DNA from 3 places in the Paenibacillus thiaminolyticus genome. Region 1 is predicted to be linked to each of the others. Evidence: riboswitches for the same ligand, from Rfam matches in the RefSeq annotation. Region 1 holds a riboswitch; each other region holds the start of a gene.
What was found. Region 1 has a riboswitch for cobalamin ahead of FLT43_RS12095 (1-propanol dehydrogenase PduQ). Riboswitches for the same ligand answer to the same signal wherever they lie in the genome.
Positions count from the first base shown of each region.

Region 2: it holds a riboswitch for cobalamin, as region 1 does, so the genes downstream of both, FLT43_RS18950 (ribonucleoside-diphosphate reductase subunit alpha) here and FLT43_RS12095 (1-propanol dehydrogenase PduQ) in region 1, are expected to answer to the same signal.
Region 3: it holds a riboswitch for cobalamin, as region 1 does, so the genes downstream of both, FLT43_RS07580 (cobalt-precorrin-8 methylmutase) here and FLT43_RS12095 (1-propanol dehydrogenase PduQ) in region 1, are expected to answer to the same signal.

Region 1 covers NZ_CP041405.1:2,688,703-2,691,978, reverse strand. The annotation lists gene bluB (5,6-dimethylbenzimidazole synthase) at 249-890, opposite strand; adenosylcobalamin (AdoCbl) riboswitch at 1,161-1,312, shown strand; gene FLT43_RS12095 (1-propanol dehydrogenase PduQ) at 1,696-2,838, shown strand; gene FLT43_RS12090 (BMC domain-containing protein) at 3,037-3,276, shown strand, end outside.
Region 2 covers NZ_CP041405.1:4,240,299-4,243,574, forward strand. The annotation lists gene FLT43_RS18950 (ribonucleoside-diphosphate reductase subunit alpha) at 1-1,306, opposite strand, end outside; cobalamin riboswitch at 1,536-1,809, opposite strand; gene namA (NADPH dehydrogenase NamA) at 2,070-3,080, opposite strand; gene FLT43_RS18960 (alpha/beta hydrolase) at 3,200-3,276, opposite strand, start outside.
Region 3 covers NZ_CP041405.1:1,690,535-1,693,810, forward strand. The annotation lists gene FLT43_RS07570 (cobalt-precorrin-7 (C(5))-methyltransferase) at 1-276, opposite strand, end outside; gene cbiD (cobalt-precorrin-5B (C(1))-methyltransferase CbiD) at 273-1,394, opposite strand; gene FLT43_RS07580 (cobalt-precorrin-8 methylmutase) at 1,409-2,041, opposite strand; cobalamin riboswitch at 2,217-2,388, opposite strand; gene FLT43_RS07585 (methyl-accepting chemotaxis protein) at 2,580-3,276, opposite strand, start outside.

The DNA of each region.
Region 1 (3,276 bases):
AATGAAAGGAATTAGCAGGATAACTGCTGCAGCAAACCAGTTGCTGGAGGAAAAAGTACCGCTATGACGGCTTAGGGGCAGAAGCTGTAGGAAAGCTACAGCTTCTGCCTGGATCGTTTGCACGAGAAGCACAGCAACGGACAGGGCGGGGGGCTATTCCTGTACCCGTAATATGTTCTAAATTGCCCAGAACAAAGCCGATGACAAGTAACAAGCTAAATAACTATAGCTTGTTACAATCCATTCGCTTATTGTTCTCCCCATTTATTATGAAATATTAGATTTTCAAGAGATTTTCGTTTTTCCCACTTCACTTGTTCTAAAATGGGAGCAGAAGGGTAGTCGTCCGTATATCCAATGGAAATTAAAGCAACAGGGTCAATGTGCGGAGGTATTTGCAAAATATCTCGAACATCATTTTTTTTGTAAAAACTTACCCATCCCATGGCTAAGCCTTCTACACACGCCGCTAACCACATATTTTGGATTGCACATGCTGTAGAGAGAATATCCGTCTCCGGAATCGAATTTCGTCCTAGTACATGCGAGCCCCCGCTTGTTGGATCACAGGTGACACAGATCGTTAAGGGTGCCTCTTTAATTCCTTCAATTTTTAAACTTAAAAATTGGGTAGCGCGCTCTTCTTCGTAATGAATCGCCAAAGCTCGTCTTTCTTTTTCTGTCGCCCAAGCTAATCTCTCTTTGACTTCCATAGAATCCACGATAATGAAATTCCATGGCTGCATAAATCCTACAGAGGGTGCATGGTGTGCCGCTTGTAAAATTCGGTCGATAATCTCTTTTGGTACAGGATTCGGAAGAAAATTCCGAATGTCTCTTCTTTTATAAATGACATTATAAACGGCTTCTTTTTCGATCTCATTAAACATGTGATGCGCCTCTTTCATTCTTTATCGTGTCTCCATCATCCATTGTAGCTATCCTTTGATAATGTGGATTTTTTCTTTCTCTACGATATCATAGGTTCCACATATTCGACAAATTACATCAATTTTCTACTTAGGCGCTTGACATTTTCATCACATTTCGATGTAAAAGTACCGGTACTTCTTGTAGTAACATTTCTGATTGATCGCGCCCTCTTGCCAATCCCCTTTTTTGTGCTATAATGGTGTCGAATGGACGACCATTCACGTCATGCACAACAGAAGAAGTTATAGGCAATGGAAGTTTGGTGCAAATCCAACGCGGTCCCGCCACTGTGATAGACCGAATTCACGGTCTTAAGTCAGGTCTTTTGCCTAGTAACTTTGAAGGACCAGTCATTTCGAGGCGAAAGTGGCTGGTTTACGAGTCTAGTGACGATAACCGCCTCGCTAGGCTTTTTTTAGGTTCCAGGAAGGCAGCCGACGCTGATGTCGGCACAGCCGGGTGGTCGCCGCCGAACAGATACGATGACGTATAGCTTAGGAAGCAGGGACGTTCTTCAAGGCCGAGGAACGGATGCACAATGGCGTGCAGGTCCCTTTTTTTACTGCCTGCCGATAGCGGCAGCCGTGATCGGGCGGGTTGACGAATGTCCGGTTGACGGTGTAGAGTGATGGTAGACAATTGAATGATGACGAGTTGCACAATGGCGTGCACCTATATCATAAGCGAAGAGGCTTTTAAAGGAATCCGTTCTTTTAAAAGTCTCTTTTTTTATTGCGAACTACTTCATTGGAGGTGCCTGTTATGGACAAAATATCGATGAAAACCGACATTTATCTGGGGCAAGGCGCGTTGGATCGCCTGATGGAATGGCGGAATCAACGAATCTTCATCGTCACCGACCCGTTCATGGTCAAGTCGGGGATGATTAACATGCTGTTCGAACGGCTGCATGAGAGCAATGAGCAATACATTTTCAGCAATATCGTGCCCGATCCGCCAATCGAGATCGTGACCGAGGGCGTGGAAGCGCTTGGCGCGTTCCAGGCCGATCGGATGATTGCGATTGGCGGCGGATCCGCGATCGATGCGGCCAAGGCGATGAAGATTTTTGCCCAAAAAATATTGAATCAGCACAATATGCCGTTCGTGGCGATTCCGACAACGAGCGGAACGGGCTCGGAAGTGACGTCATTCTCCGTGATCAGCGATAAGAAGAAGAACATTAAGTACCCGCTCGTGTCTGATGACATGCTGCCGCAGGAAGCGATTTTGGACCCGGAATTGGTCAAGAGCGTGCCGGACTTCATTACCGCCGATACGGGGATGGACGTCCTGACTCACGCGATCGAGGCCTATGTGTCCACCAAAGCGAATGATGTGTCCGACGCTTTGGCAGAGAAGGCGATCAAGCTGGTCTTTGCGTATTTGCCGCGAGCGCACAAGGACGGGAACGACCTGGAGGCGCGGGAGAAAATGCACAATGCCTCCTGTCTGGCGGGCATGGCGTTCAATATCGCGTCGCTTGGCCTCAATCACGGCATCGCCCATGTGGCCGGAGCGAAGTTCAAGATTGCGCACGGGCGCATGAATTCGCTGCTGCTGCCGCATGTGATTGAATTCAATGCCGATTACAAGCCGGGCTACGGCAAAGAGGAAAGCAATGCCGCGGCGGTCAGATATGCCGAAATTGCCAAGATATTGGGACTGTCGGCACCGAATCCGAAGAGCGGCGTTCGCAGCCTGGTTCAAGCGATCAAGCAGCTGCAGAAGCAATTGCGCATGCCGCAATCACTGCGGGAATGCAACGTGGACGAAGCGCTGCTGGAAGAGATGAGCCCATCGATTGCCGAAGGAGCGCTCAAGGACGGCTGCACGGCCACGAATCCGCGCGTTCCGGCCGCTCCTGACGTTGTCGAAATTTTGAACAAAATGTTTCAATATTAAGTAATCAAATAAATACCATGCGTGTTCAGGTTGACAACGTTTGCAGCTACAAAGTATAGTAAAAGTAACACAAAGGCGTGTTGCATACGATCAAAGCGAAGAGGCTTCTTAAAAATTCCACGTGAACTTTTAAGGGGTCTTTATGTTTTTTTATGGCTATTTGATGTTGTTTCTCACAAAGAAATGAGTGATGAGAGTATGGACCAACATAACGAAAAGCAACGCGTCATTCAGGAGTACGTGCCAGGGAAGCAGGTCACATTGGCTCATATTATCGCGAACCCGAACCCGGATATTTACAAGAAGCTGGGATTGGGGAGCGAAGCGCAGGATGCCATCGGCATTATGACCATCACGCCAAGCGAAGCCTCCATTATTGGCGCGGACATCGCGACCAAGGCGGCCGGCGTGCAGATCGGCTTCGTTGACCGCTTCAGC
Region 2 (3,276 bases), 1.6 Mb from region 1:
CGAGCTGGGATTTGAGAATACGCTTCATGATGTCGATGGCCGGCAGCGTAATGCGCGAGAGATGGGGGGTCGCCACCGCCTCTGCATACTTCTCGCGGAACTGCCCCTGGCCTGCCTGCTCGTCATAGAAATCTTCCAGTCCTAGCGGACGGCCGTTCCCGTCGGTCCAGCCCAGTGTCTTCTTCACTTCATGCGGACAGAATAGATGCCAGTCTTCGCGCTTTTCGACCGCTTCCATGAACAGATCCGGAATACAGACGCCATGGAAAATATCATGGGCGCGCATGCGCTCGTCGCCGTTATTTAATTTGAGATCGAGGAAGGACAGAATGTCCTTGTGGAACACGTCCAGATAGACGGCAATGGCGCCCTTGCGCGTGCCGAGCTGGTCGACGCTCACCGCGGTGTTGTTCAGCTGGCGGATCCAAGGAATGACGCCGGAGCTCGTATTTTTGTGGCCGCGAATATCGGAGCCGCGCGCCCGCACTTTCCCGAGATAGACGCCGATGCCGCCGCCCATCTTGCTCAGCCGGGCCACGTCGGTATTCGAATCGAAGATACCTTCCAGCGAGTCATCCACCGTGTCGATGAAGCAGCTCGACAATTGGCCGGCGACCTTCTTGCCCGCGTTCGCCATTGTCGGCGTCGCGGCAGTCATATAGAGATTGCTCATCGCCCAATATGCTTCCTTGGCCAGCTCAACCCGGCGCTCCTCCGGTTCCTGATGCATCAGGTACATGGCGATGATCATATAGCGCTCCTGCGGCAGCTCCATCGTGCGCCCTTCGAAATCAACGGCCAAATACCGCTCCGCGAGAGTAAGCAGCCCGATATAGTCGAACAGCTCGTCGCAGGCCGGATCGATCGCCTGGCCCAGCTCGCGAATCTGATCGGGCGTATAGGCCTCCAGCAGCTCCTGACGGTAGATGCCGATATCGGCCAGCTGCTTAATCAGCTTGTAGAAGTCGCCATACGGGCGATCGGCGTACGCCTTGTAGCTGCGGTGCAAAGCCGCTTCCTTATACAGCTTCGTCAACAGGGCGCGCGCCGCGACAAACTTCCACTTCGGCTCCTCGACGGAGACCAGCTCCAATGCGGTCATGATGCAAGCCTGCGTGATGTCGGATGCCTGAACATGGCTGTGACGAAGCTTGGCCAGGACGCCCCGGTGCCAGCGTTCCCGGTCCAGCTCCGGGTAAGCGCCCATGATGCGCTCGCCATAACGCATGATGCGCTCCGCGTCGAACGCGAGCGAGCGATTATTCGGTTTGTGTACGGTCTGAACAGTATGATTGGTGGTTAGCATCCGTATTCCTCCTCGAAAAAGAGCAATAAAAATAGCCGTCCCTTCGCGAGAACAGCTCAGGACGGCATGGCAAAGCCGTATGTATCCGGGGGCTTCTTATCATGGCGGCTGTGCATCACTAGGACAAGGCGCAGCTCCCCCCTCTAACCACGCAGCTGCAATCGCCCGCCGAAGGCGGTAACAGCGCAGCGCGCGGCCTGAACACGTTCCCTATTCCGCGTAGGGTAATGAATGTGCGGCGATACAGGCAGGTCTCCTGGCTCGAAGCCGAATACCTCGGCAGCCTTCCCGGGACATTCGTCCCAGTGGACATAGAAAAGGCCGCTCTCTACAGAGCGCCTGTTCTGTCGGGTACTTGCTGCCGGAACGGAGAGGACCGATGTTCCGGCAGCGCTTCTTACAGTGGCGGGACCGCGACGGATTCGCACCGTCTTCCCTATTAAGCCGGGGCCCGACGCGCATCGCTTTTGTCGAACCGCAGCACCTGTATCGTTCAATATGTTGTTATACTCATGATAATATACTACAACATATTGGGTAAGTAAATAGGTTTCAGGTGATATTCCTCATAAGAAAATGACAGGATTTGAGACAATTCCGAGGGCTGTCCGGACCTTAAAAATGTTCGGGATCGGAGAGGTCCGCTCCCGCACTTGAACGGCAGCGGCGGATTGGGGCGAAGATAATGCAAGCAGGCGAGGCCGCTGGTGCGGCCCCGCCTGGAATAAGTGAGATTCAAGATGCAATGATTATTATAAATGGATTACCAGCCGCGATCGTATTGCTTCGGCGGAGCGAGTTCCTGGCGCAATTGCTTCGCAGCCTGGCGCGGCCAGTACGGATCCCGCAGCAGCTCGCGGCCGAGGAAGATGAGATCGGCCCGGCCATTGCGGACAATCTCTTCCGCCAAGGACGGTTCGGTAATCAGCCCGACGGCACCGGTCGCGATGCCGGCTGATTGGCGGATCGCATGCGCATATTGGACCTGATAACCCGGGTACGCTTCGACCCGATGAGGGACGACCCCGCCCGAGCTGCAGTCGATCAGGTCGACGCCCTGGTCCTTCATTCGCCGCGCATAGTCAATGTATGCCTCGATCACGTTGCCGCCTTCGGCATATTCATTGGCCGAGATGCGTACGAACAGCGGCTTCGACCACGTGATGCGCACCGCTTCAATCACTTCGCTCAAGAAGCGGTAGCGGGCGTCGGCGCTGCCGCCGTAGCTGTCGGTCCGCTGGTTCGTGAGCGGGGACAGGAACTGGTTGATCAAATACCCGTGCGCGCCGTGAATCTCGATGACGTCGAATCCGGCTTCCTCCGCCCGCCGCGCGGCGTCGGCGAATGCTTTGATCGTCTTGCGGATGTCCTCCAGCGTCATCTCCTCCGGCGTCTCATAGGCTTCGCTGAAGCGAAGCGCCGAAGGGGCGATGATCCCGGGGACGGTTGCTTTGCGCCCGGCGTGGGCGAGCTGAATCCCGATCTTGCCGCCGTGCGCGTGGACCATGTCGGTCAGGCGGCGGAGTCCGTCTACATGCTCGTCGCTCCAAATGCCCAGATCCTGCGCGCTGATGCGTCCGCCAGGGGTGACGGCGGTGGCCTCGATCATGATCAGGCCGACTTGTCCGACGGCACGGGACGTATAGTGGACCAGATGCCAATCGTTGACCATCCCGTCCTCATTGTGGCAAGAGTACATGCACATCGGCGACATCACGATACGATTCGGTATCGTCACCCCGCGTAACGTTAGCGGTTCAAATAATTGGGGCATGGCTATCCCTCCAAAGAATCATGTTCGAGATTGTATTTCCCAATTCCATTATACCCCTCCAAGTATGCAGGAACAAATCGACCGTTCACGTCGAAGGATATTCCTTGATGCAGCAATGATTACGGCGTGTGATTCCGCAGCCAAGAGAGGCAGTCAGATGTAACCTCATCCCGGTTCTTCTCATTCAGGAGCTCAT
Region 3 (3,276 bases), 1.0 Mb from region 1:
CTGTGAAAATCGGTCCAACGCCCATTTTCCGATGCCATACATTAACGGGTCTCCGGAGGCGAGCAGCACGATCTCCTGGCCGATCCTCTCGCGAAAAAAGGCTTCCAGCTCCGCGAGCTGCGAGGGCAGCAGCTTGCGTTCGGCCGGGTTGTCCGGCGGGATATCGCTAAGCTGCCGCTTCGAGCCGACAATCACGTCCGCCTTCTCTATGAGGAAGGCGCCCGCTCCGGTCAGCAGCTCCGGACTGCCCGGGCCAATTCCGACAATATGAATCATGGCCATGCCTCCTTGATGGTTGAGATGTCACAGGTGGAAGCCAGCATTCCGCGATCCGTCGAGAACGTGATGACGTCGATATCCACCGCCGGTTTGCTGTATTTCAAAAACTGTTCTGCCCGTTGTTTCACTTTGTCCGCGATGGTCTGAAAAACCTCGCTATACCCTTCCGCCACCATAATTTCTCCTGCCGCTTCCGTCGTCGCACAGGCCGCAATTTGCTGGAGCAGGGGAAGGGGCGCGCCGGCAAGCGCCAGGTTCGCCACCATGATCTCTGCCCGCGCATCCGCGTCTTTGCTGTATGTGGTGAAAATGCCGGCGGACACTTTAATCAACTTGCCGAAATGGCCCACCATCAGCACATGCTCGAACGCGAGTCGCTGCGTCTCCTTGAGCATGTAGCCGACGAAGTTGCTCATCGAGACCACGTATTTGCCGTCGATGCCAAGCTGCTCCTCGACGAAGCGCTCCCCGTAATTCCCGGGAACGAGAATGATTTTGCGGAAGCCCTGCGCTTTTTTCATCTCCAGCTCGATGGACAGCGACTGCTTCCACCCTTCATCGGACATCGGAGTTACAATTCCGGTCGTTCCCAGAATTGATATTCCGCCGATAATTCCGAGGCGGCTGTTCATGGTGCGCTCGGCGCGCTCTTCGCCTTCCGGCGCGAAAATCACCACGTCCGCACCACGGTTCGGGCCAATCTCTTCCCGTACGGCCGCAGTAATCATTCGGCGCGGCACCGGATTGATGGCCGCTTCCCCGACCGGGACCGCGATGCCCTTCTGCGTCACGCGCCCGATGCCTTGCCCGCCGTCGATGCGGATCTCCTCGCTGGCATTCAAGGTGACCTGCGCAAAAATCCACATGCCATGCGTCGCATCGATATCATCGCCGCCGTCTTTTTGGACGGCGGCGGTGGCCGTATGCCGATCGAACTGCTGCTTGTCCACCGGAAGCTGCAGGGTTGTTCTGTTCGGCGTGATGATCGTCACCCCGGCGATCTTTTCCTGCTTGACGATCATGGCCGCTGCCGCCTTCGCCGCCGCTGCCGCGCAAGTGCCTGTCGTATAGCCCTTGCGCAATTTTTTCCCCTCATAGTACACGTAATCTGCCATCGGGCCACCTCTTCTTACATCGCGTACAGCACAGCATTCATGATGGCTGCCGCCAGATTGCTTCCGCCCTTCCGCCCGCGGGCCACGACCGCCGGAATGTCGCTTTCATAGAGCGCTTCTTTCGATTCGGCCGCCCCGACGAATCCAACCGGCACACCGACGACAGCCTCCACGTCCAACTCACCGGCAGCCGCCATCTCCAGAATTTGATAGACAGCGGTAGGCGCATTGCCGATGACGAACAATTTCTTGCCTTCTTCTGTGGCGGCAAGCTGTATCCCGGCCATCGAGCGGGTGATGCCTTGCTGTTGGGCCACCTCGGCCGTGTGCGGTTCATTGACGTAGCAGCGGTAGCGGCAGCCGTATTGCTCCAGCAGCTTTTTATTCATGCCGCTCAGGGCCATATTCGTATCGGTAAAAATGATGCCGCCCTGCCGGATCGTCTCGCGTATTTTCGTCAAGGCATCATGCGTAAAGACGAGATTATCTAAATAATCAAAATCCGCCGTCGTATGAATCGCCCGCTTCATAACCAGCTCCTCTTCCCGGTTGCGGAACGTATAGTCCGGTCTTGTTGCCGTAATGATGTCCTGTATGATTTCAAAGCTTTTTTCTTCAATCCGCTTGGGGTTTTTGATGTAGTCCATCTTTCCCTCTCCTTTTCGTGGGTTTCAATACAACCTCTAAAAGGGAACAAAAAAACACGAAACCTTAAGGTCCCGTGTCCATACGAAGAAAAAGGCAGTATCCAAGTGTGTTCGGCAATGAACATACTGGTGCCTAGGTTCTCTGCAATAGACAACTGTTCCCTTAGAAGTTGCTGCAAGGCTGAACAGAGGAGGTCTCCTGACTTGACATCATTCTACTTTCCCGCCTTCCCAGAAATAATTCCAGTGACATGAATGGGATTTCGTCCGCTTTACAGTAGCTAGGGCCTGTAGAGGAATCGCACCTCTTTCCCTGATCTCCGCTCAGTTTTCTATTCAATTTTTATCAAGATTATTTTTTTCCACTTGAATTGCGTGAATCTCTTAGGTGAATCATAGCTTGACTTCTATCATGCCGCCTGTGACAGAACTCACTGCATATCGATTTGACGGACAACAAAAAGAGCGCTTCAAGCCTGCTGACTGGCTCGAACGCTCTTTTTGAATTCTTTGCGATAGGAATGTTGTCCAACCTTCGTTATACCATGACGCTCAATGTTTTCGCCTGCGTATCCAGGTTCTCCGCTGCCTGGCCGATTTTGGAAAATTCCTCAGTGGCTAGGTTAATTTGATGCTGACATTCGACGATTGCATTCCGGGAATTCTTCGTCCCCCCGCCAACATGTCCTACCTTGTCGGCGATTCCCTCGATGGCGGCTTGGACTTCCTTGGCCGCCTCTTGGACATGCTCCGCCAGCTTCCGTACCTCGGCGGCAACCACCTGGAACCCTAGGCCATGCTCCCCGGCATGGGCCGCCTCAATCGCGGCGTTCAGGCCCAGCAAGTGGGTTTGCGAAGCAAAATCCCGGATCATCTGAACAATTCCTTTGATGGACTTGTATTCATCTTCCAATTGCCGTAGGAGGGTTAAGTTGTCTTCACTGTCCGTCACCGCACGCTGAATGGCTGCCGCAACCTGCTGGTTGCGCTCCACGCCTTCTTCCGTCCGCTTCAGCAAATCTTCCGCCATCAGCCGCAGCTCGTCCTTCATTCGGGAGGCGGCGTTTTCCCTTGGCGTGATGTCGGTCGCCACCTTCAAGACAGCTACCGTGTGACCGGTATCATCCAGAACCGGCATATACGTCGCTTCAAGCCACACCAGGTTCCCATTTTTCGCTACCCGGGCGATTTTCTGTTGAAACTTGATACCGTTCCTTAGATTTTCCCAAAATGCA